Regions from separate parts of the Dactylosporangium sp. NPDC051484 genome, predicted to be linked through region 2. Evidence: riboswitches for the same ligand, from Rfam matches in the RefSeq annotation. Region 2 holds a riboswitch; the other holds the start of a gene.
What was found. A riboswitch is a leader RNA that binds a small molecule or an ion and turns the genes downstream of it on or off. The one in region 2 is predicted to bind glycine.

Region 1 (11,642 bases), on a different contig from region 2:
GGCGATGCCGGTCTCGTACACGCCGTGCGTCGACGGATACGTCACCATGATCGCGGCGAGCCGCTCGCCGTGCTGCACGATCTTCTTGTCCAGGTCGCCCAGGTCGACGTTGCCGAGCTCGTCACAGGCGACGACGGCGACCCGCATGCCCGCCATCACCGCACTTGCGGCGTTGGTGCCGTGCGCGCTGGACGGGATCAGGCACACGTCCCGCCCGGTGTCGCCGCGCTCCAGGTGATACGCCCGGATCGCCAGCAGCCCGGCCAGCTCGCCCTGCGATCCGGCGTTGGGCTGCAGGCTCACCGCGTCGTAGCCGGTCACCTCGGCCAGCCAGCGCTCGAGGTCGCCGATCAGCCGGCGATACCCCTGGGTCTGCGACGCCGGCGCGAACGGGTGCAGGCCGGCGAACTCGGGCCAGGTGATCGGCTCCATCTCGGCCGTCGCGTTGAGCTTCATCGTGCACGACCCCAGCGGGATCATGCCCCGGTCGAGCGCGTAGTCCTTGTCGGAGAGCCTGCGCAGGTATCGCAGCATCGCCGTCTCCGACCGGTGGCTTGCGAACACCGGGTGGGTCAGGTACTCCGACGCGCGGCGCAGCCCGGCCGGCACCGCGCCGGTGCCGTCCAGCCCGGTCACGTCGACGTCTGCCAGCCCGAACGCGGCGAGCACGTCGCGCAGCTGCTCGAACGTGGTGGTCTCGTCGCAGGCGATGCTCACCCGGTCGGCGTCGACGTGGCGCAGGTTGATCCCCCGCGCGGCGGCGGCCTCGACGACCGAGGCCGCCCGGCCCGGCACGACGGCGGTGACGGTGTCGAAGAACGCGAGATGCTCGGTGGTGACCCCGCCCGCGCGCAGCCCCGCGGCGAGCCGGGCGGCCGCGTCGTGGGTGTGCGCGGCGATCGCGCGCAGCCCGTCCGGGCCGTGGTACACCGCGTACATGCTCGCGGTCACCGCGAGCAGCACCTGCGCGGTGCAGATGTTGCTGGTCGCCTTCTCCCGGCGGATGTGCTGCTCGCGGGTCTGCAGGGCGAGCCGGTAGGCGGGCGCGCCGCCGGCGTCCTTCGACACGCCGACGAGCCGGCCGGGCAGCGTGCGCTCCAGGCCCTGACGGACCGAGATGTAGCCGGCGTGCGGGCCGCCGAAGCCCATCGGCACGCCGAAGCGCTGGGCGCTGCCGACGGCGACGTCGGCGCCGATCGCACCGGGCTCGCGCAGCAGGCACAGCGCCAGCAGGTCGGCGGCGACGGTGACGATCGCGCCCCGCTCGTGGGCCAGCTCGACGAGGGCCTCGTGGTTGCGGACCGCGCCGGAGGCGCCCGGATACTGCAGGTGCAGCCCGAAGAACTCGGCCGGCAGCTCCTGCGCCGCGAGGTCGACGACGCGCACCTCGATGCCGATCGGCTCGGCCCGGGTCCGGATCACGGCGAGGGTCTGCGGCAGCACGTCGGCGTCCACGACGTACACCTCGGAGGAGACCTTGGACGAGCGGCGGGCGAGGGTCATCGCCTCGGCCGCGGCGGTGGCCTCGTCCAGCAGCGACGCCCCGGCGACCGGCAGCCCGGTCAGGTCGGCCACGACCGTCTGGAAGTTGAGCAGCGCCTCGAGCCGCCCCTGGCTGATCTCGGGCTGGTACGGCGTGTAGGCCGTGTACCACGAGGGGTCCTCGAGCACATTGCGCAGGATCACGGGCGGTGTGTGCGTGCCGTAGTAGCCCAGGCCGATCATCGACACGAGCGGCCGGTTGGCCGAGGCGAGCGCGCGCAGTTCCGCGAGCACCTGCGCCTCCGACGCCGCCGGCGGCAGCTCGAGCGGCTCGCGCCAGCGGATCGAGCCGGGGATCGCGGCGGTCATGAGCTCCTCGACCGACTCGTATCCGACGGCCTTGAGCATGCGGGCGTGGTCGTCGACGGACGGACCGATGTGCCGCGCGGCGAAACTCGTCATAGCAACACTCTCTGGGTCTCGCGGGACAGGGGCGATGCGATGCGCTCCTCCCCCTCTGTCGCAGACTCCAGAGGTGCCAACCCGTCGCGGTCCTTTTGCCTGAGAGGTTCCGGGGAGGATTTGCCCCTTCGGCGCCGCCGTCCGTTGCCAACGGCGGTCTCTCCCACGCGGGTATTGCCGGCTCGCCTACCCTACCTCCTGTGCAGGACCTGACCAGCGTGGCGTCGCACACGATCTATTCCGCGATCGTCGGCTCCCGCGCCTACGGCCTCGACGGACCGGACTCCGACACCGACCGCCGCGGCGTCTTCCAGGCGCCGACGCCACTGTTCTGGCGCCTGGACAAGCCGCCGGCACACCTGGAGGGCCCGCTGCCGGAGCAGTTCTCGTGGGAGGTCGAGCGCGCCTGCACGCTCGCGCTGGCCGCCAACCCGACGGTCTGGGAGTGCCTGTCGTCCCCGCTCGTCGAGCGGGTCACCGACGCCGGCCGGGCCCTGCTCGGCCTGCGCCCGGCGTTCCTGTCGCGCCGGGCCGCCCGCACCTACGGCGACTACGCCCGCGACCAGCTGGCCAAGCTCACCTCGGCCCGGGCGAAGACCGGCGAGGTGCGCTGGAAGCAGGCGATGCACATGGCCCGCCTGCTGCGCGCCGGCGCCCATGTGCTGCGCACCGGCGAGGTCCTGGTCGACGTCCGCGCCGCCCGCGACGAGCTGCTCGCCATCCGCCGCGGCGAACTCACCTGGGAGGCGTTCGAGGCCCTGGCCGCCTCGCTGTCCGCCGCGCTGCGGCGCGCGGAGAGCGCCTCCACCCTGCCGGAGGAGCCGGACCGCGCGGCGGTCGAGAAGTTCCTGGTGGAGCTAAGGGCCCACACATCGGTCCCAGCGTCGGTACCGCACGTGCCCGCCCCGCCGCCGCTGCCGGTCCTCGACGACGTGCCACCGTGGGCGGGCGACGTGGCCGACGAACACCGTTACCCGCTCGTCTTCGCCACGGTGAGCGGCGCCCACCTCTACGGCTTCGCGTCCGTCGACTCGGACCTCGACCTGCGCGCCTGCCACGTCCTGCCCCTCGACGAGGTGGTGGGCCTGACGACGGGCCCGCAGACGGTCCAGTCGAGCGGCGTCCGCGAGGGCATGGAGCTCGACGTCGTCAGCCAGGAGCTCGCCAAGTTCGCCCGGCTGCTGCTCAAGCCCAACGGCTACGTCCTGGAGCAGCTGCTCTCGCCCCTGCTGGTGCGCACCTCCGCGCTGCACGAGGAGCTCAAGGCCCTCGCGCCGCACTGTCTGACCCCCGAGCACGCCCGGCACTACCTGGGCTTCGCCGCGGGCCAGTGGCAGCTGTACCTCAACACCGGCGAGCTGAAACCGGCCCTCTACACCCTGCGCGTGCTGCACACCGGCATCCACCTGATGCGCACCGGCGAGGTGGAGGCGGACCTGCGGGTGCTCAACACCCTCCCGTACGTGCCCGGCCTGATCGAGGCCAAGCGGGCCGGCGAGCACCGCGCCCTGCCGCCGGACCTGGTCGACCAGCGGACCCTGGCGGCCGACGTGGCGCGGCTGAGCGCCGAGCTGGAGGCCGCCCGCGACGCCTCGAAGCTGCCGGACACCCCGTCCGCCGGCCCGGCCCTCAACGACCTCGTCATCCGCACCCGCCTGCATCGCTGAAGCCTCACCCACGTCGCCGCGCCCGCCGGTGCCCGGATACGGTCGTCCTGTGCGGGAACGCGGCGAGGGCGGCGGTCGCCTGGGTGCCGGCGACCACGCGATCGTGCTCATCACCGGTATCCAGGCCGCGGGCAAGTCCACGGTCGCCCAGGCCCTGGCCGAACGCCTCCCCCGCTCCGTACACGTGCGCGGCGACGTGTTCCGCCGCATGGTGGTGCGTGGCCGCGCCGAGATGACCCCGGACGCCACCGAAGAGGCCGAACGCCAGCTCCGCCTGCGCTACCGCCTGACCGCGCAGGTCGCCGACGCCTACTTCGAGGCGGGCTTCACCGTCGTGGCCCAGGACGTCGTCCTCGGCCCCGACCTGACCGAGCTGACCGCGTCGATCCGCAACCGCCCCCTGCTCGTGGTCGTGCTCGCCCCCTCCCCGGCCGCGGTCGCCGCCCGCGAGTCCGAGCGCGCGAAGACCGCCTACACCGGCTGGACCGTGGAGGCTCTGGACGCCGGTCTGCGGCACCGGACCCCGCGGATCGGCCTGTGGCTGGACACCTCGGACCAGACCCCCACCGAGACGGTCGACGAGATCCTCACCCGAGCCTGGACGGAGGCGGCGATTTGAGCCCGACCGGCAGCGGCCACGACACCGGCGGTACGAGCGGGACCAACAGCACCGACCGCCCCGCGTCGTCCGCCGCCGCGCCGTCCGGATCCCGCGCGGCCGCCATCACCGCGTTTCACGCCGGCCTACACGGGCCGACGTGGCGGATCGCGGGCTGGGGCAGCGCCGACCTGCAGCGCGTGCGTTTCGAGGCCCTGCTGCGCGCGGCCGGCTACCGCGGCGGCTCAGTCCTCGACTGGGGCTGCGGCCCCGGCGACCTCTACTTCCACCTGTGCTCCGTGCACCTCCCCATGGACCTCCCCGTCGACTACACCGGCGTGGACCTCGAACCGCGCATGGTCGAGCTGGCCACGTCCCGCGGCGTCCCGAACGTCGCCCTGCTGCCCCCGGGCCGGATCCCACAGACCCCCCGGGGCCGCTACGACTACGTCTTCGCGAGCGGCATCTTCCAGTTCCCGGACCCGGAGGACCCCCTCTACTACCTCACCATCTTAGAACAGATGTACGACATTTCCCGGCGGGCGGTGGCCGTGAACTTCCTCAGCGCACAGCGCCCCGAGGCCGCCAGGGCACCGGACGAGCTCTACGTGGACCCGGTGGTGGCGGCCCGCTTCGCCGCCGCGCTGACCGACCGCTGGGTCCTCGACCACGGCTACCACCCGCAGGCGGGCGACTTCACGCTCGCCCTGCTCAAGTAGCACTCGGCAGCCGCGCCGCCACCAGGTCACCCGTGCGGGCTGTTAGCATTCCCGGCGTGGCAGACCGGCAGGGTCTCGGGCCGGTGCTCACCGTCCCGAACCTCATCAGCTTGATGCGCCTGCTCGGCGTGCCATTGTTCCTGTACCTGTTCCTCGCCACCGACGCGACGGGCTGGGCGATCACCGTGCTCGCCGTCGGCGGGCTGAGCGACTGGGTGGACGGGTTCGCGGCGCGGCGGCTCAAGCAGGTCAGCCGGCTGGGTGAGCTGCTCGACCCGCTCGCCGACCGGCTCTACATCCTGGCGACGCTGTTCGCGCTGACGTTCGAGCACGTCGTGCCGTGGTGGTTCACGATCGCGCTGCTCGCGCGCGAGGCCGTGATGGTGCTGTGCCTGGTCGTGCTGCGGCTGCTCGGCCACGGGCCGCCGCCGGTGCACTACGTGGGCAAGACCGCCACCGCGATCCTGCTCATGGGCTTCCCGATGATGCTGCTGGCGCACTTCAGCGAGGCGGCGCGATCGTGGGCGCTGCCCAGCGGCTGGGCCCTGCTGTGGTGGGGCATCGTGCTGTACTGGGTCGCCGCGGTCTTCTACTTCATCCAGGCGGCCGTCCACGTGCGCGCCGGACGCGCCACGGCCGCCGGGGTGCCGTGACCGGTCCGCGGCGAAGCGGCACCCAGCATCGAGCAGCCGACGAGCGAAGCGAGGAGGGCGCGTGACCTCGCCCCGCCGCGACGATCTGCTCGGCGAGCTGTTCCGCAACCCGCTCGACCCCGGGTACACGGCCGCGGCCGCCCGCCGCGGGGACGCCGCGCCGCCGCGGTCCGGGCGCTGGCTGACGGCCGCGGCGATGCTCGCCATCGGCTTGCTGCTCGCCGTCGCCTATCACCAGGTGGTCGCCGCCGCGCCGGGCACCACGAAGGCCCGCGAAGACCTGGCGGCCGACGTCCGCTCGCGCCAGCGCACCGCCGACGAGTTGCAGCGGCGCGCCGCGGAGCTACGCGCCCAGGTCGACCAGGCCCGCGACGACGCGCTCGCCGGCGGCGACAACGCGTCGCGGCTGCGCGACCTCGCGGCCGGGACCGGCACGAGCAAGGTCACCGGCGACGGGGTCGCGGTGCGTGTCGTCGACGCGCCGGCGCAGGTCGACCCGGTGACCGGCCGTACCTCCGAGGAGAACCTCGGCCTGGTGCTCGACCGCGACCTGCAGGACATCACCAACGGGCTGTGGCAAAGTGGCGCCGAGGCGATCGCCGTGAACGGGCAGCGCCTGACGGCGACGAGCACGATCCGGACCGCCGGCGGCGTGATCCTGGTCGACTTCCGGCCGGTGACCAGCCCCTACGAGGTCACCGCGATCGGGCCGCCGGACATCACCGACACCTTCGGCCGGTCCGTCACCGCCAAGCGCTTCAAGCGCTACGTCGACGAGTACCGGATGCAGTTCAGCGTGAAGAAGCGCACGAAGCTGACCCTCCCCGCGGCCGACGAGCCGCCGCTGCGTTACGCCAGAACCCCCTCGCCCTCTCCCTCTGGAGGTCCCTCGCGATGATCGCCGTGATCGCCCTGGCCATCGGGGTCGCAGCCGGCATCTTCCTCGAACCGACCGTGCCACCGGGGCTGGCGCCGTACCTGCCGATCGCCGTGGTCGCGGCGCTCGACGCGATGTTCGGCGGGGTCCGGGCCAAGCTCGACGGGATCTTCGACGACAAGCAGTTCGTCGTGTCGTTCGTGTCCAACGTGCTGGTGGCCGGGCTCATCGTGTACCTCGGCGACAAGCTCGGGGTCGGCGGGCAGCTCTCCACGGGGGTGGTGGTCGTGCTCGGCGTGCGGATCTTCGGCAACGTGGCGGCGATCCGGCGTCACCTGTTCCGGGCCTGAGGCGGGAAGAGCCGCAACGGTGAAGAAACCGGCCAACCTCGTCATCGCCGTCCTGGTCGCGCTGCTCGGCTTCGCCGTGGCGGTGCAGTTCAAGGCGGGCGGCTCCGACGCCGCGCTGTCCTCCGCCCGGCCGGAGGACCTCGTGCGGATCCTCTCCGACCTCGACGCCCAGCAGGAGCGGATGCGCGGCGCGATCAGCGACCTCGAGGACACGCAGCGGCAGCTCGACTCGGGCGCGCAGGGCCGCGACGCCGCGCTCGCCGACGCCCGCAAGCGCGCCGACGAGCTGGGGATCCTCGCGGGCACGCTGCCGGCCGAGGGGCCGGGGCTACGGATCGACCTCATGCAGGGTACCGAGGCGATAAAGTCCGAAACGGTCCTCGACGCCATCGAGGAACTGCGCGGCGCCGGCGCCGAGGCGATGCAGATCGCCGGGGCGGGCGGGCCGGCGGTGCGCATCGTCGCCTCCACGTACTTCGTGGACGGCCCGGACGGGGGCCGCCTCGTGGTCGGGGGGACGACGCTCGCCGCGCCCTATACGATCACCGTCATCGGAGGTCCGGACACCATGCGGACGGCGCTGAACATCCCGGGAGGGGTCGTGGACAGCGTTCGCCAGCACGGCGGTACGGTTTCCGTGCACGAAGCGGATCCGGTGCACGTGACAGCGCTGCACACTGCCGGTGCGTTGCAATACGCCAAGCCCGCCTGACGAAGAAGGACTCCACGTGATTCCCGAGGATCTGCGGTACACCGCCGAGCACGAGTGGCTCGCCCCAGCCGGCGAGGGCACGTTCAAGGTCGGTATCACGCATTTCGCACAGGACTCCCTGGGCGACATCGTGTTCGTGCAGCTGCCCGAGGCCGGCTCCGCCTACCAGGCCGGCGACGCGATCGGCGAGGTCGAGTCGACCAAGAGCGTGTCGGAGATCTACGCGCCGGTCTCCGGCGAGGTCATCGCGGTGAACGCGGCGCTGGAGGGCTCGCCCGAGCTCGTCAACTCCGACCCGTACGGCGAGGGCTGGCTGGTCGAGCTCAAGGTGTCCGACCCGGCCGCGGTCGACGCCCTGCTCGACGCCAAGGCCTACGGTGAACTGACCGTCGGCTGACCCCCCGAAGTTCCGCCAGTCCATTTGCCGCGCGTCCGGTTGACCCGATATTTCGGGCGTGACTAGGCTCGCCAAGTCAACCGTATGCGTTCTCGGCATTCTGATGCATCCTTCCTATGCATCGTGGAATGCAGCCGGTAGACACCGACATACGACCGTGAGGTGGTTCGATGACGCGCCCAGACGACGAGTTCCCCCCGCTCGACGTCACGTCCACGCTCAACCTTGGCGCCATTGAGGATGCCATCGAGGGGCCGGACACTGACATGGTCCCCACCCGCATGTCGGGTTCGCTGCCGCCTGGCACCGCTCTGCTCGCGGTCCGCCGCGGTCCGAACGCCGGCGCGCGCTTCCTGCTCGACCATGACGTGACGACGAGCGGCCGGCACCCTGACAGTGACATCTTCCTCGACGACGTGACGGTCTCGCGCCGCCACGCCGAGTTCCACCGCGAGGGCGGCACCTTCACGGTGCGCGACGTCGGCAGCCTCAACGGCACCTACGTCAACCGGGAGCGTGTCGAGGCCGCCACGCTCAGCAATGGCGACGAGGTCCAGATCGGCAAGTTCCGCCTCGTATTCGTGGCAGGACCGCGCCCCGACGAAAGCTGAGGCGATGACGGCGTCGGCGGCCGCCTGGAACTCTGCCACCCCGGGTGAGGATCTCACCCGGGGTGAGCGTCTCATGAGCATCGGCGAGGTCCTCGCGCACCTGCGCGGCGACTTCCCCGACGTCACCATCTCCAAGCTGCGATTCCTGGAGACGGAAGGGCTCGTCGAGCCGCGGCGCACCCCGGCCGGGTATCGCAAGTACACGTGGACGGACGTCGCCCGGCTCCGCTACGTGCTGACCGCCCAGCGTGACCAGTACCTCCCGCTTCGCGTCATTCGCGAGCACCTGGCCACGATGCGGGAGCCCCTCACCGAGGTCTCCGCGGTGGCACCGCAGGAGCCCCCCTCCGAGATCCGGCTCACCCGCGACGAACTGCTGACCAAGACCGGGCTGACCGACCCCGGGCTTAAGGCGCTGGAGGATCACGGCCTGCTCAGACCCCGCCCCGGCAGCGGCTACGACGCCGACGCCCTGGAGGTCGCGACCGCCGCGGCCCGCCTGGCGGAGTTCGGCCTCGAGCCGCGGCACCTGCGCGCGTACCGGGCCGCCGCCGATCGCGAGATCGGCCTGTTCAGCCAGCTCATCACCCCGATGACCAGACAGAACGGCCCAGCGGGCCGCGCCCGCGCGGCCGACACCGTGCACGAACTCGCCGCGCTCACCCAGCGCGTGCACGCCGCCCTGGTCCGCGCGGGCCTGCGGGAAATCCTGGGCAAGTAGCCGATTTCCACTCCGGTCCCCGCGGGCGATCTTCACCACTCGGCACATCACACCGGCCGTGCGAGTGGCACGACTGCGGTGGTGTCCGTGTAACGTGCAGGGAGAGGCAAAGTCGACACGGAGGCGGCGGCAGTGCGAGAGCTGAATGTGGTCGGGGTTCGCGTGGAGCTGCCTACCAATCAGCCCATCGTGTTGCTCAAGGAGGTCGACGGCGACCGCTACCTGCCGATCTGGATCGGCGCGGTGGAGGCGACCGCGATCGCCTATGAGCAACAGGGGGTCAAGCCGGCCCGGCCGCTCACCCACGACCTGATGCGCGACATGCTGGCAGCCTTGAAGGCACCGCTGCACGCCGTCGAGATCGTGGAGATGCGCGACAACATCTTCTACGCCGAGCTCGTCATCGGCGAAAACGTCCGGGTCTCGGCCCGCCCGAGCGACTCGATCGCTCTGGCCCTGCGCGTCGGCGCCCCGATCCGCTGCGCCGACCAGGTCCTGACCGAGGCCGCGATCGTCATCCCGGACGAGCAGGAGGACGAGGTCGAGAAGTTCCGCGAGTTCCTGGAGCAGGTCCGCCCGGAGGACTTCGCCGGCTGACCGGCCCTCCCGCAGAGGACGGCCACGGCACCCGCCCCGGGCGGGCAGCTCTTGGTAGCCGCGGTTGAGCAGATCACGGCGCCATCGGCCTGCCTCCGACCTTCGCGCTTCGCCATGCGCCGCGCGCTCCACCGTCCCCTCAGGACGCACCCTGGCGCCTCACCCTTCAAGCCGGCGGCGGAGCGACGCAGCCCGGCCGCGCCCGCCTCACGATCGCCTTAGCGGCATCTTCGGCCCGGCCGTGGGGGGCCGTGCCGTCAGGCGTTCTGGGGGATCATCGGGGTGATTCGCGGTCACCAGGTGGTTCCCCCTTTCCGGGCTCGCGGTTCACCCGGGTAAGTTCCGCGACGCCGCGCGCCGGGAGGCGGCTCGCCGGGTAGCGTCGAACACGGGTCGCCGTTCGCCAGCGGTGGACCCCTGCCGTCCGCTGGCGCGCGCAAGATTCACGCACCGGCGCGCGGCGTGTCGCGGCGTTACTTCCCCATTGACTCTCAAGGTGCGCTATAGGGTTGCGGGTGTTGACGCTGGAGGTGGGTCGCAATGCAACAGCCGCCCGATCCCGGGACATCCGGTCATGCCCCTGAGCGCGCCCAGGTGACGCCCTCGCACACGGGTTCACGCACAGCCTCCGGCACCGCGACGACCGCCGCCGGACCGGGCATCGCCGAGGCCGAGGACGTCGGCTACCGCGGCCCGACCGCCTGCCACGCCGCCGGCATCAGCTACCGCCAGCTCGACTACTGGGCGCGCACCGGCCTCGTCGTCCCCTCCGTGCGCGACGCCGCCGGCTCCGGCAGCCAGCGCCTCTACTCGTTCCGCGACATCGTCGTGCTCAAGGTCGTCAAGCGCCTCCTCGACGCCGGTGTCTCCCTCCAGAACATCCGCAAGGCGATCGACACCCTGCGCTCCCGCGGCGTCGGCGACCTCGCCGAGATCACGCTCATCTCCGACGGGACCACCGTCTACGAGTGCCGCTCCCCCGAAGAGGTCGTCGACCTCCTCCAGGGCGGCCAGGGCGTCTTCGGCATCGCGATCTCCGGCGCGTTCAAGGAGATCGAGGGCACCCTGTCGCACCTGCCCGCCGAGGCCGCCACCACGGGCGAGGAACTCCCCGCGCCCCTGGCCACCGGCGCCGGCACCAGCACCGACGAGGCCTTCGCCGCTGGCGACGAGCTCGCCATGCGCCGGGCCCGCCGCCGCGCCGGCTGACACATGGTGTCGTCGTAAGCTCCTGTTCGTGACCTTCCACGGCTGGCCGGTCGAGGCGCTGGAGTTCTACGACGGGCTCGAGGCGGACAACTCGAAGACGTACTGGACCGCGCACAAGGCGATCTACGAGGAGCAGGTGCGCGGCCCGATGACGCAGCTGCTCGCCGAGCTCGAGGCCGAGTTCGGGCCGGCGAAGATCTTCCGTCCGTACCGCGACGTGCGCTTCAGCGCCGACAAGTCCCCGTACAAGACGTCGTGCTCGGCATCGTTCGAGCGCGGCGGATACATCCAGCTGACGGCGCACGGCCTGGCCGCGGGCGCCGGCGCGTACATGATGGACTCGGCCCGCCTGGCCCGCTACCGCCAGGCCGTCGCCGACGACCTCACCGGCGAGCGGCTGGCCGTCATCGTCGCCGGCCTGGAGGCGCGCGGCTGGTCGGTCACCTCGCGCGAGCAGCTCAAGTCGGTGCCACGCGGCTTCGACAGGGAGCACCCTCGGGCCGGACTGCTGCGGCACAAGGGCCTGATCGCGTGGCACCAGTTCCCGCTGAAGCCCTGGCTGGGCACGGCGAAGGCCCGCACCCACG
Region 2 (9,536 bases):
TCTGGAAAGTCGGGAGCTTCCCGCGCCGAAGGTGTAAACCGTCCCAGCCGGCGGTGAGGCTCTCAGGCAAAGATGACAGAGCGGGGAGGCAGACCTGTCCCAGACCTCGGTCTGGGTCGAGAGGAGCCTCCCGTCGTGCCCTGCAACATCGACAAGATCTTGATGAGCGTCACGGACGGCCGACGCTCAGCCGAGGAACAGCCATGGCGTTGAGCGCCTTCGACCTGTACTCGGTCGGCATCGGTCCGTCCAGCTCGCACACGGTCGGACCCATGCGCGCGGCGAAGATCTTCGCCGACACGCTGGTCCGCGATCAGCGCACGCCCCTCGTGCACCGCGTGCGGGCCGATCTGTACGGATCGCTCGCCGCGACCGGTCGCGGGCACGGAACGCCGAAGGCCGTCATCCTCGGCCTGGAAGGCGATGACCCGGCAACCGTCGACATCGATCACATCGACGAGCGCGTGGAGACCATCACCAGGCGGCACACGCTGACCCTGCCCGGCGGCCACGTCATCGCCTTCGAGCCCGACCGCGACATCACCCTGCACCGCAGGCGGACGCTACCCGCCCACCCCAACGGCATGTCCTTCACCGCCTACGCGGATGACGGCACGATCCTCGACCAGCGAACGTTCTACTCGATCGGCGGAGGCTTCGTCGTCGACGCCGCCGCGGACGGCACGATCGCCCTGGTGCCGGACGACACCGTCGTGCGCTACCCGTTCACCACGGCCGCCGAGTTGCTCGCCCACTGCCATGAGACCGGCCTGCCGATTTCGGAGATCATGCTCGCCAACGAGCGTGCGTGGCGAACGACGGAGCAGATCCGGGCCGGATTGCTGTCCCTCTGGCAGGCCATGGCCGAGTGCGTCGAGCGCGGCTGTCACCGCAGCGGAGTGCTGCCCGGAGGCCTGAAGGTGCCGCGCCGCGCACCCGGCCTCTTCACCAAACTCTCGACGGGCCACGATTCGACCGACCCGCTGCGTGCCGTCGACTGGATCAACCTCTACGCGCTGGCCGTCAACGAGGAGAACGCCGCGGGCGGCCGCATCGTCACCGCGCCGACCAATGGCGCCGCGGGCATCATCCCCGCGGTGCTGCACTACTACGTACGTTTCGTGGCCGGCGCAAGCGACGACGGCATCGTGCGGTTCCTGCTCACGGCCGCCGCCATCGGCATCATCATCAAGGAGAATGCCTCCATCTCCGGCGCCGAGGTCGGCTGCCAGGGCGAGGTCGGGTCCGCCTGCGCGATGGCGGCCGCCGGGCTGTGCGAGGTGACCGGTGGCAGCCCGGAGCAGGTCGAGAACGCCGCGGAGGTCGGCATCGAACACAACCTCGGCCTCACCTGCGACCCGATCGGCGGCCTCGTGCAGATCCCCTGCATCGAACGCAACGCGATCGCCTCCGTCAAAGCGGTCAATGCCGCCCGCCTCGCCCTGCACGGCACCGGGAACCACAGCGTCAGCCTGGACAAGGCGGTCAAGACCATGCGGCAGACCGGGTACGACATGCACACCAAGTACAAGGAGACCTCCCGTGGTGGCCTGGCCGTCAACATCGTCGAATGCTGAGCACACCGTCGACGGCCGCGGCCGCAGCGTCATGACGGGCGGCCGCCCGCGGAGCGCGGCCTGACCGTTCGCTCACCCCTGACAACTCAACATCACGCTGTTCGAACCGGGGCGGGAGAGCCCTCGCCCATCCATGGCGAGGCGCCGAAGGAGCAACACTCCCCAGAATCTCTCAGGCCCAGCGACCGCTCCGGTGAGGCGACTCTGGAAAGCCAGGACGTCACGTCCTGCACCCAAGGTGCAAACCACCCGACCGGTGGTGAACCTCTCAGGTACCGATGACAGAGCGGGGAGGTCACCCGTCCACGGCGCCGCGTCACGGTGCCCCCAGCAGGGAGCCTCCCTCAATGACCTCTCCCATACCCGCCGCTCACGGCGAGTTCGCCGCCCGGCACATCGGCATCAGCGATGCGGACCGGGCCAAGATGCTGGCGGAAGTCGGCTACCGGAGCCTGGCCGAGCTCATCGACGCCGCCGTCCCGAGCGGCATCCGCAGCACCGGCGACCTGAACCTGCCGGCGGCGGCCACCGAGGCCGAGGCACGTGCCGAACTGCTGGAGTTCGCGAGCCGGAACACCGTGGCCGTCCCCATGATCGGCCTGGGCTACCACCCGGCCATCACGCCCGCGGTGATCCGGCGCAACGTGCTGGAGGACCCGGCGTGGTACACCGCCTACACGCCGTACCAGCCGGAGATCAGCCAGGGCCGGCTCGAGGCACTGCTCAACTTCCAGACCATGATCGGCGACCTCACCGGACTGCCGACCGCCAACGCGTCGCTGCTCGACGAGGGTACGGCGGTCGCCGAGGCCGTCACGGTCATGCGCCGTGTCGCGGCCAAGAAGGGCTCCGCCCGCGTCCTGGTCGACCGGGACACCTTGCCGCAGACCCTCGACGTCCTGCGCACCCGTGCCGCCGCCGTCGGTATCGAGGTCGTGGACATCGACCCCGGCGAAGCGCTGCCGGACGACGACTTCTTCGGCGTGGTGCTGTCCTACCCCGGCTGCTCGGGCGCGGTCCGCGACCTTCGGGAGGTGACCGCCGCGGCACAGGCGCGCGGGGCATTGGTCACCGTGACCGCCGACCTGCTGGCGCTCACCCTGCTCACGCCGCCGGGAGAACAGGGCGCCGACATCGTCGTCGGATCGTCCCAGCGCTTCGGCGTGCCCCTGTTCTACGGCGGGCCGCACGCGGGCTACATCGCGGTCCGCGCCGGGCTCGAACGTCACCTGCCCGGCCGGCTCGTGGGCGTGTCCGTGGACGACGCCGGCCGGCCCGCGTACCGCCTCGCCCTGCAGACCCGCGAGCAGCACATCCGGCGCGACAAGGCGACCAGCAACATCTGCACGGCGCAGGTGCTGCTCGCCGTGGTCGCGTCGATGTACGCCGTCTACCACGGCCCCGACGGCCTGACCGAGATCGCCCGGCGGACGCACCGGCACGCCGCCCTCATCGCCGCCGGCCTGCGGGCCGGCGGAGTCACGGTGGTACACCCCGAGTTCTTCGACACCCTGCTGGTGCGCGTCCCCGGCCGCGCCGAGGAGGTCGTCGCGGCCGCACACGGCGAGGGCCTGCGGCTGCGGCAGGTGGATGGCGACCACGTCGGTGTCTCCTGCTCCGAGGTCACCACGCGGGAGCACGTCCGCCTCGTGCTCAAGGCCTTCGGCTGTGCCGGTGACGCCCCGGACGAACCGGCGGCGCACACCTCGGCGGCGCTTCCGCCGGCACTGCGCCGGACCTCCCCCTTCCTCACCCACCCGGTCTTTCACCAGCACCGATCCGAAACCGCGATGCTGCGCTACCTGCGCCGGCTCTCGGACCGTGACTTCGCGCTGGACCGCGGCATGATCCCGCTCGGGTCCTGCACCATGAAGCTCAACGCGACCACCGAGATGGAGCCCGTCAGCTGGCCCGCCTTCGCGGACCTGCACCCGTTCGCACCGGCTGCGGACGCGGCCGGGTACGTGGCCCTGGTCGAGCAGGTCGAGGCGTGGCTGGCCGAGGTCACCGGTTACGCGAAGGTCTCCATCCAGCCCAACGCCGGATCGCAGGGCGAACTCGCGGGCCTGCTGGCGATCCGCGCCTATCACCACGGCAACGGCCAGGCCGACCGCGATGTGTGCCTGATCCCGGCCAGCGCGCACGGCACCAACGCGGCCTCCGCCGTCATGGCCGGGATGCGCGTCGTCGTGGTGGCGTCCCTGCCCGACGGCACGGTCGACCTCGACGACCTCGAAGCCAAGTGCGCGCAGCACTTCGCCAGCCTGGCCGCGATCATGGTCACCTACCCCTCGACGCACGGCGTCTACGAGGAGAGCATCACCCGGCTGTGCGAGCTGGTGCACGAGCACGGCGGCCAGGTCTACATCGACGGCGCCAACCTCAACGCGCTGCTCGGGGTCGCCAAGCCGGGCGAGTTCGGCGGCGACGTGTCGCACCTCAACCTGCACAAGACGTTCTGCATCCCGCACGGCGGCGGCGGGCCGGGCGTCGGGCCGGTCGCGGTGGCCGAACACCTGATCCCGTATCTGCCCACCCACCCGCTGCACCCCGACGCCGGGCGCCGCGCGGGGATCGGCGCGGTGAGCGCCGCACCGTTCGGCAGCGCCGGCATCCTGCCGATCCCGTGGGCGTACATCCGGATGATGGGCGCGGACGGGCTGACCGAGGCCACCCGCACCGCGGTGCTGAGCGCCAACTACGTGGCCCGCCGGCTCGCACCGTACTTCCCGGTCCTGTACGCGGGGGCGGCGGGCCTGGTCGCGCACGAGTGCATCCTCGACGTCCGCCCGATCACCGCCGCCACGGGCGTGACGGTCGACGACATCGCCAAGCGGCTCATCGACTACGGCTTCCACGCGCCGACGATGAGCTTCCCGGTCGCCGGAACGCTGATGATCGAGCCGACGGAAAGCGAGGACCTCGGGGAGCTGAACCGCTTCTGCGCGGCGATGATCGCGATCCGCGCTGAGATCGACCGGGTGGCCGAGGGCGTCTGGAGCCTGCAGGACAGCCCGCTGCGGCGGGCGCCGCACACCGCGGCCGCGATCACCGGCGAGTGGACCCGTGCCTACTCGCGCGAGCTGGCCGTCTTCCCCGCCGGCGTCACCCCCGACAAGTACTGGCCGCCGGTCGGCCGGATCGACCAGGCGCACGGCGACCGGAATCTGGTCTGCACGTGCCCGCCCATCGAGTCGTACGAGTCGTGACCCGAGCGGTCACGAGCTGAGAGGTATTCCCATGTCGAAACAGACACCCTTGCACGACATTCATGCCGAACTCGGCGCGTCGTTCACCGACTTCGCCGGGTGGTCCATGCCGTTGCGCTACACGTCCGAGCTGGCCGAGCACCACGCCGTGCGGACCAGTGCCGGGATCTTCGATCTCACCCACATGGGCGAGATCGAGCTGTCCGGTCCAGAGGCGGGCCGGGCTCTCGACCACGCCCTGGTCGGCCAGCCGTCGAAGATCGCCGTCGGCCGCGCCCGCTACTCCATGCTGGTCCACGAGACCGGCGGCGTGCTCGACGACCTCGTCGTCTACCGTCTGGCCGAGGACAGGTACCTCATCGTCGCCAACGCCAGCAACGCGGTGATCGTGTTCTCCTGCCTGCGTGACCGGATCGACGGCTACGCCGCCACGATCCGGGACGCTTCCGACGAGTGGGCGCTGCTGGCGGTCCAGGGCCCCAACTCCGCCGCGATCATCGGCGAACTCGCCGATGTCGACGTCCCCTCGCTGAAGTACTACTCGGTCGACCCGGCGCGGCTGGCGGAGCGCGACGTGCTCCTCGCGCGCACCGGCTACACCGGCGAGGACGGCTTCGAGGTCTACTGCCGCCCGCAGGACGCCGCTGCCCTCTGGCGGGCGATCAGCGCGGCAGGCGCCCGGCACGCGCTGGTCCCGTGCGGCCTGGCCTGCCGTGACACGTTGCGCCTCGAGGCCGGCATGCCGTTGTACGGCCAGGAGCTCACCGTTCGCACCACGCCGTTCGAGGCGGGACTGGGCCGGGTCGTGGCGTTCGGAAAGCCGGGCGGGTTCGTCGGCGAGGCGGCCCTGGCCGCCCGGCGCGACGAGGGCCCGGCCCGCGTCCTGGTCGGCCTGACCTCCACCGGGCGACGAGCTCCGCGCACCGGCTATGCCGTGCTCGACCCGGACACCGGCGAACGCATCGGCGAGATCACCTCGGGCGCCCTGTCCCCCACCCTCGGCCACCCCGTGGCGATGGCCTACCTGCCGCCGGACCGGAACGAGCCCGGCACCGAGGTGCTCGTCGACATCCGGGGCAGCAAGCAGCAAGCCACGGTCGTCCAGCTGCCCTTCTACCGCCGCCAGGCCTGACCCAACTTCGAGAAGAGAAGAGAACACATCGTGAGCCTGCCCGCAGACCTTCAGTACACCCGCGACCACGAGTGGCTCGCGACCGACGGCGACCTGTCGACCGTCGGCATCACCACCTATGCCGCCGACGCGCTCGGCGACGTCGTCTACCTCAGCGTGCCCGCCGTCGGCGACACGATCAAGGCCGGCGAGCCCTGCGGAGAGATCGAGTCGACCAAGTCCGTCAGCGACCTGGTCGCCCCCGCGGACGGCGAGGTCGTCGAGATCAACGACGCCGCGGTCGCCGACCCCGCCGTGATCAACTCCGACCCGTTCGGAGCCGGCTGGTTGTTCCGGATGCGGATCACCGGCACGCCGGATCTGCTCGACGCGACCGCCTACGCGGCACTCACCGGAGAAGCCTGACCACGGCCGTGCTGGATCGCCGGCCCGCCGCCGCCACCACCGGGAAGGCGGAGCCGGCCGATCCTTGCCGAGCTGAGCAGCGGCCGGCCGGTCGCCCGGCTCACCGAGCCGGGTGAGGCGGTGCGCCCGGCCGGCAACGCCGCCCTCGCCGCGCGGGCGCGGCCGGGCTTGTCGTGGTAGCCGGGTTCAGACACCGGCCAGCGCCGCCCGCGCTTCCGCCAGCCAGTGCGGCGCGCCCCACCGGGTGGCGACCTCGACGGCGAGCCGGTAGTGCTCGGCCGCCTCCCCGGCCCGGCCCAGCAGGGCGTACAGCTCCCCGAGCGTCAGCGCGACCGGGCGCATGACGATGGAGGTGCTCGACACTGCGGCCAGCTGGTCGCGCACCGGCCGCAGCGCGTCGAGCACCGCCGGGGCCAGGTCCGCGCGGCCGAGCGCGCACACCGCCAGCGCGCGGACGGTGTAGAAGCCGATCTCGAAGTAGTCGGGCCGGATCGGGTACGTGCCGATGGGCACCGCCGCCGCCTCGCGCAGGCGCCCGGCCGTGGCCAGCGCCAGCGCGTGGGCGTCGGCGGCGCGCGGGCCCAGCCGCTCGAGCATCACCCGGGTCGGCTCGACGAGCTCGGCCATGCGCCCCTGACTGATCATCAGCGTCGCGGTCGCCAGGAAGTGGAACCCGTCGGCGTGGAATGAGCCCGTCCGCCGCAGCTGGTCCCAGACCTCGTCGTAGTGGCCCTGCGCCGCGGCGAAGTCGCCCGCCACGTGGGCCAGCACGCCGTGCGCGGCCGCGTTGATCGCCAGGGGCTCGGCCAGCCGGTACGTCCGCGCGATCGCGCGCTGCCGGGCGATCGACTGGGACAGCTCCTGCGGGCGGTTGCCCGCCGCCGCGCAGTTGCCGAGCACCTGCTCGGCCACCCAGAGGTACGAGACCAGGCCGTGCTCCTGCGCGACCTCGCGCAGCTCGGCGCCGAGCACCGCGCGGCTCTCGACGTCCCGGTCGTAGCGCATGGTGCGCAGGCGCGCGGCCAGCCCGAGCGCCAGCAGCGCCGGGTCGCCGAGGCCGCGGGCCAGCTCGAGCGCATCCCGGCCGGCAAGCTCGCCGCGCGGATCGGCGTCGCCGTCGAGCTCGCTGGTCAGCGCGTCGAGCAACCGGCAGCGGTCCGCGGCGGCGAGGTCGCCGCGGCGCAGCAGCCGGGTGAGCAGGTCGACGATCCGGTCGTCGCGGATTTCGTACTCCCGGATCTGCCACGGCGTCGCGACGGTCCACGCGGTGAACGCCGCGACGAGCAGCTCCTCCCGCCCGGACGCGACGGCGACGTCCACGGCCCGGGCGCGGGTGGCCCGGGCGGCGGCGACCGCGCCCGCGGACGCCTGGGCGCGCAGCAGGCGCCCGAGCAGGTTCACGAGCAGGGCGTCGCGGTCGCCGGGCACCGCGTCCGCGGTCGCGAGGGCGCCCTCGAGCAGCTCGGCCGCGGCGTCATACGCGTAGCGCCGCTCGGCCAGCTCGGCGGCCCGGATCGCGTACTCGACGGCGAGCCCGGCGGTGTCCGAGGACGCGGCGCGCGCGTAGTGGTAGGCCAGGGCCGGGTAGTCGTCGGGCCGGCGGCGGCGGGTGCACGCGGCCACGCGAGCGTGCATCCTCGTGCGGCGCAGGTGGGAGAGGTCCGTGTACATCGTGTCGCGCACCAGCCCGTGCACGAACCGCACCCGCCCGGGCGCCGGCTCGGTCAGCAGCCCCGCGATGAGCCCCGCCTCGAGCGCGTCGAGCACCGCGCCCTCGTCGGCGTCGGCCGCCTCGACCAGCGTCTCGACGTCGGCCTCCCGCCCGACGACGGCCGCCAGCCGCAGCACCGCGACCGCGGGCTGCGGCAGCCGGGACAGCCGCCGGCGCAGCACGTCGCGCACCCCCTCGGGCACGTCGGAGGTGGCGACCAGGGCGCCCTCGGAGGCGAGCAGCCGCGCGGACTCGCGCACATAGAACGGGTTGCCGCCGGTCCGCTCGGCCAGCGCGGCCACGGTCGCCGGGTCGACGCTGGTGCTCGCGAACGTCTCGACGAGCCACGCCACGTCCGCGGCGGCCAGCCCGTCCAGGTGCACCCGCACCGGCGAGCGGCGGGCCAGTTCGGCCATCGCCCCGGCAAGCCGCTCCCGGTTGTCGGCGGGGCGCAGCGCGGCGACGAGCAGCACCCGCGGCCCGCCGGCCTCGACCAGCTCGGCCACGCTGCCGAGCAGCATGAGCGTCTCGACGTCCGCGGCGTGCAGGTCGTCGAGCACGATCGCGACCGGCCGCTCGCCGCCCGCGGCCGCGCGCAGCCACGCGATCACCGCCCGATGCAGCCGGAACCGCCCGGCCGCGACGTCCTGCTCGCCGGGCCGCGCGGCGACCCCGGCGTCGTCGAGCAGCGGGGCGATGGCCGGGCGCAGCTCGCCGGGCGGGGCGTGCTCCTCGAGGCGGCGCAGCGCCTCGACCCAGGCCCAGGCGGGCGGTGCGCCCTCGACCTCGGGGCAGCGCCCAAGCAGGACGAGCCAGCCGTCGTCCTCGAGCTCGCGCCGGAAGCGACCGAGCAGGCTGGTCTTGCCGACCCCGGCCTCCCCGGTGAGCAGCACGATGCGGGGCCGCTCGACGGCGGCGACGCGCAGGGTGGCGAGCTCGTCGTCGCGCCCGACGAACAGCTCGGCCCCGGAGTCACCCGGTCGCGTCGCGCCGGCTTCCCTGTCCGCCTCTCCGCTCGACCCGGCGGTGTCCCGGCGGGCGTCCTCGCCCGCCGGGACCGCGGTGCCCGCGGCTCGGTGCGTGTTCCCGCCGATCGCGGCGGCCATGCGCGCGGCCCGGTCCGGTGCCTCCGTGCCGGACATATCCGGCAACATCGCCGGCTCAGGTGCCGCCGCTGTGGGTGGGCGTTGTTGCGGGAGGAGGTCCACGCGCTGGGCGAGGATCGCCGACTCCAGGTCGACCAGCGGGCGCCCCGGATCCAGGCCGAGCTCCTCGGCGAGCAGCGTGCGCGCCCGGCGCAGCGCCGCCAACGCGTCGGCCTGGCGCCCCATCGTCCACAACGCCAGGGCCAGCAGGCGCCAGCCCTCCTCGCGCAGCGGGTACTGGCGAGTCAGCGGCTCGGCCTCCGCTGCCGCCTCCGCCGCGCCGCCCGTGCGCAGGGTCACGTCCAGCAGGAGCTCGCGGGCGGCGAGGCGGAGCTCTTCCAGGCGTACCGCTTCCGG

Region 1: another riboswitch for glycine. It lies ahead of gcvP (aminomethyl-transferring glycine dehydrogenase); the one in region 2 lies ahead of gcvP (aminomethyl-transferring glycine dehydrogenase).

Annotation. Positions count from the first base shown of each region.
Region 1 is NZ_JBFAZX010000007.1:39,401-51,042, reverse strand. Features, by position in the region: gene gcvP (aminomethyl-transferring glycine dehydrogenase) at 1-1,944, opposite strand, end outside; glycine riboswitch at 2,022-2,120, opposite strand; partial or broken gene AB0367_RS15035 (nucleotidyltransferase domain-containing protein) at 2,154-2,807, shown strand; gene AB0367_RS15030 (nucleotidyltransferase domain-containing protein) at 2,859-3,611, shown strand; gene AB0367_RS15025 (AAA family ATPase) at 3,661-4,230, shown strand; gene AB0367_RS15020 (class I SAM-dependent methyltransferase) at 4,227-4,928, shown strand; gene AB0367_RS15015 (CDP-alcohol phosphatidyltransferase family protein) at 4,985-5,581, shown strand; gene AB0367_RS15010 (DUF881 domain-containing protein) at 5,643-6,479, shown strand; gene AB0367_RS15005 (small basic family protein) at 6,476-6,808, shown strand; gene AB0367_RS15000 (DUF881 domain-containing protein) at 6,828-7,520, shown strand; gene gcvH (glycine cleavage system protein GcvH) at 7,537-7,917, shown strand; gene AB0367_RS14990 (FHA domain-containing protein) at 8,088-8,528, shown strand; gene AB0367_RS14985 (MerR family transcriptional regulator) at 8,533-9,249, shown strand; gene AB0367_RS14980 (bifunctional nuclease family protein) at 9,382-9,846, shown strand; gene AB0367_RS14975 (MerR family transcriptional regulator) at 10,387-11,055, shown strand; gene AB0367_RS14970 (DUF2461 domain-containing protein) at 11,084-11,642, shown strand, end outside.
Region 2 is NZ_JBFAZX010000002.1:532,154-541,689, forward strand. Features, by position in the region: glycine riboswitch at 1-89, shown strand, start outside; gene AB0367_RS06290 (L-serine ammonia-lyase) at 204-1,577, shown strand; glycine riboswitch at 1,680-1,775, shown strand; gene gcvP (aminomethyl-transferring glycine dehydrogenase) at 1,925-4,786, shown strand; gene gcvT (glycine cleavage system aminomethyltransferase GcvT) at 4,818-5,918, shown strand; gene gcvH (glycine cleavage system protein GcvH) at 5,949-6,323, shown strand; gene AB0367_RS06310 (BTAD domain-containing putative transcriptional regulator) at 6,510-9,536, opposite strand, start outside.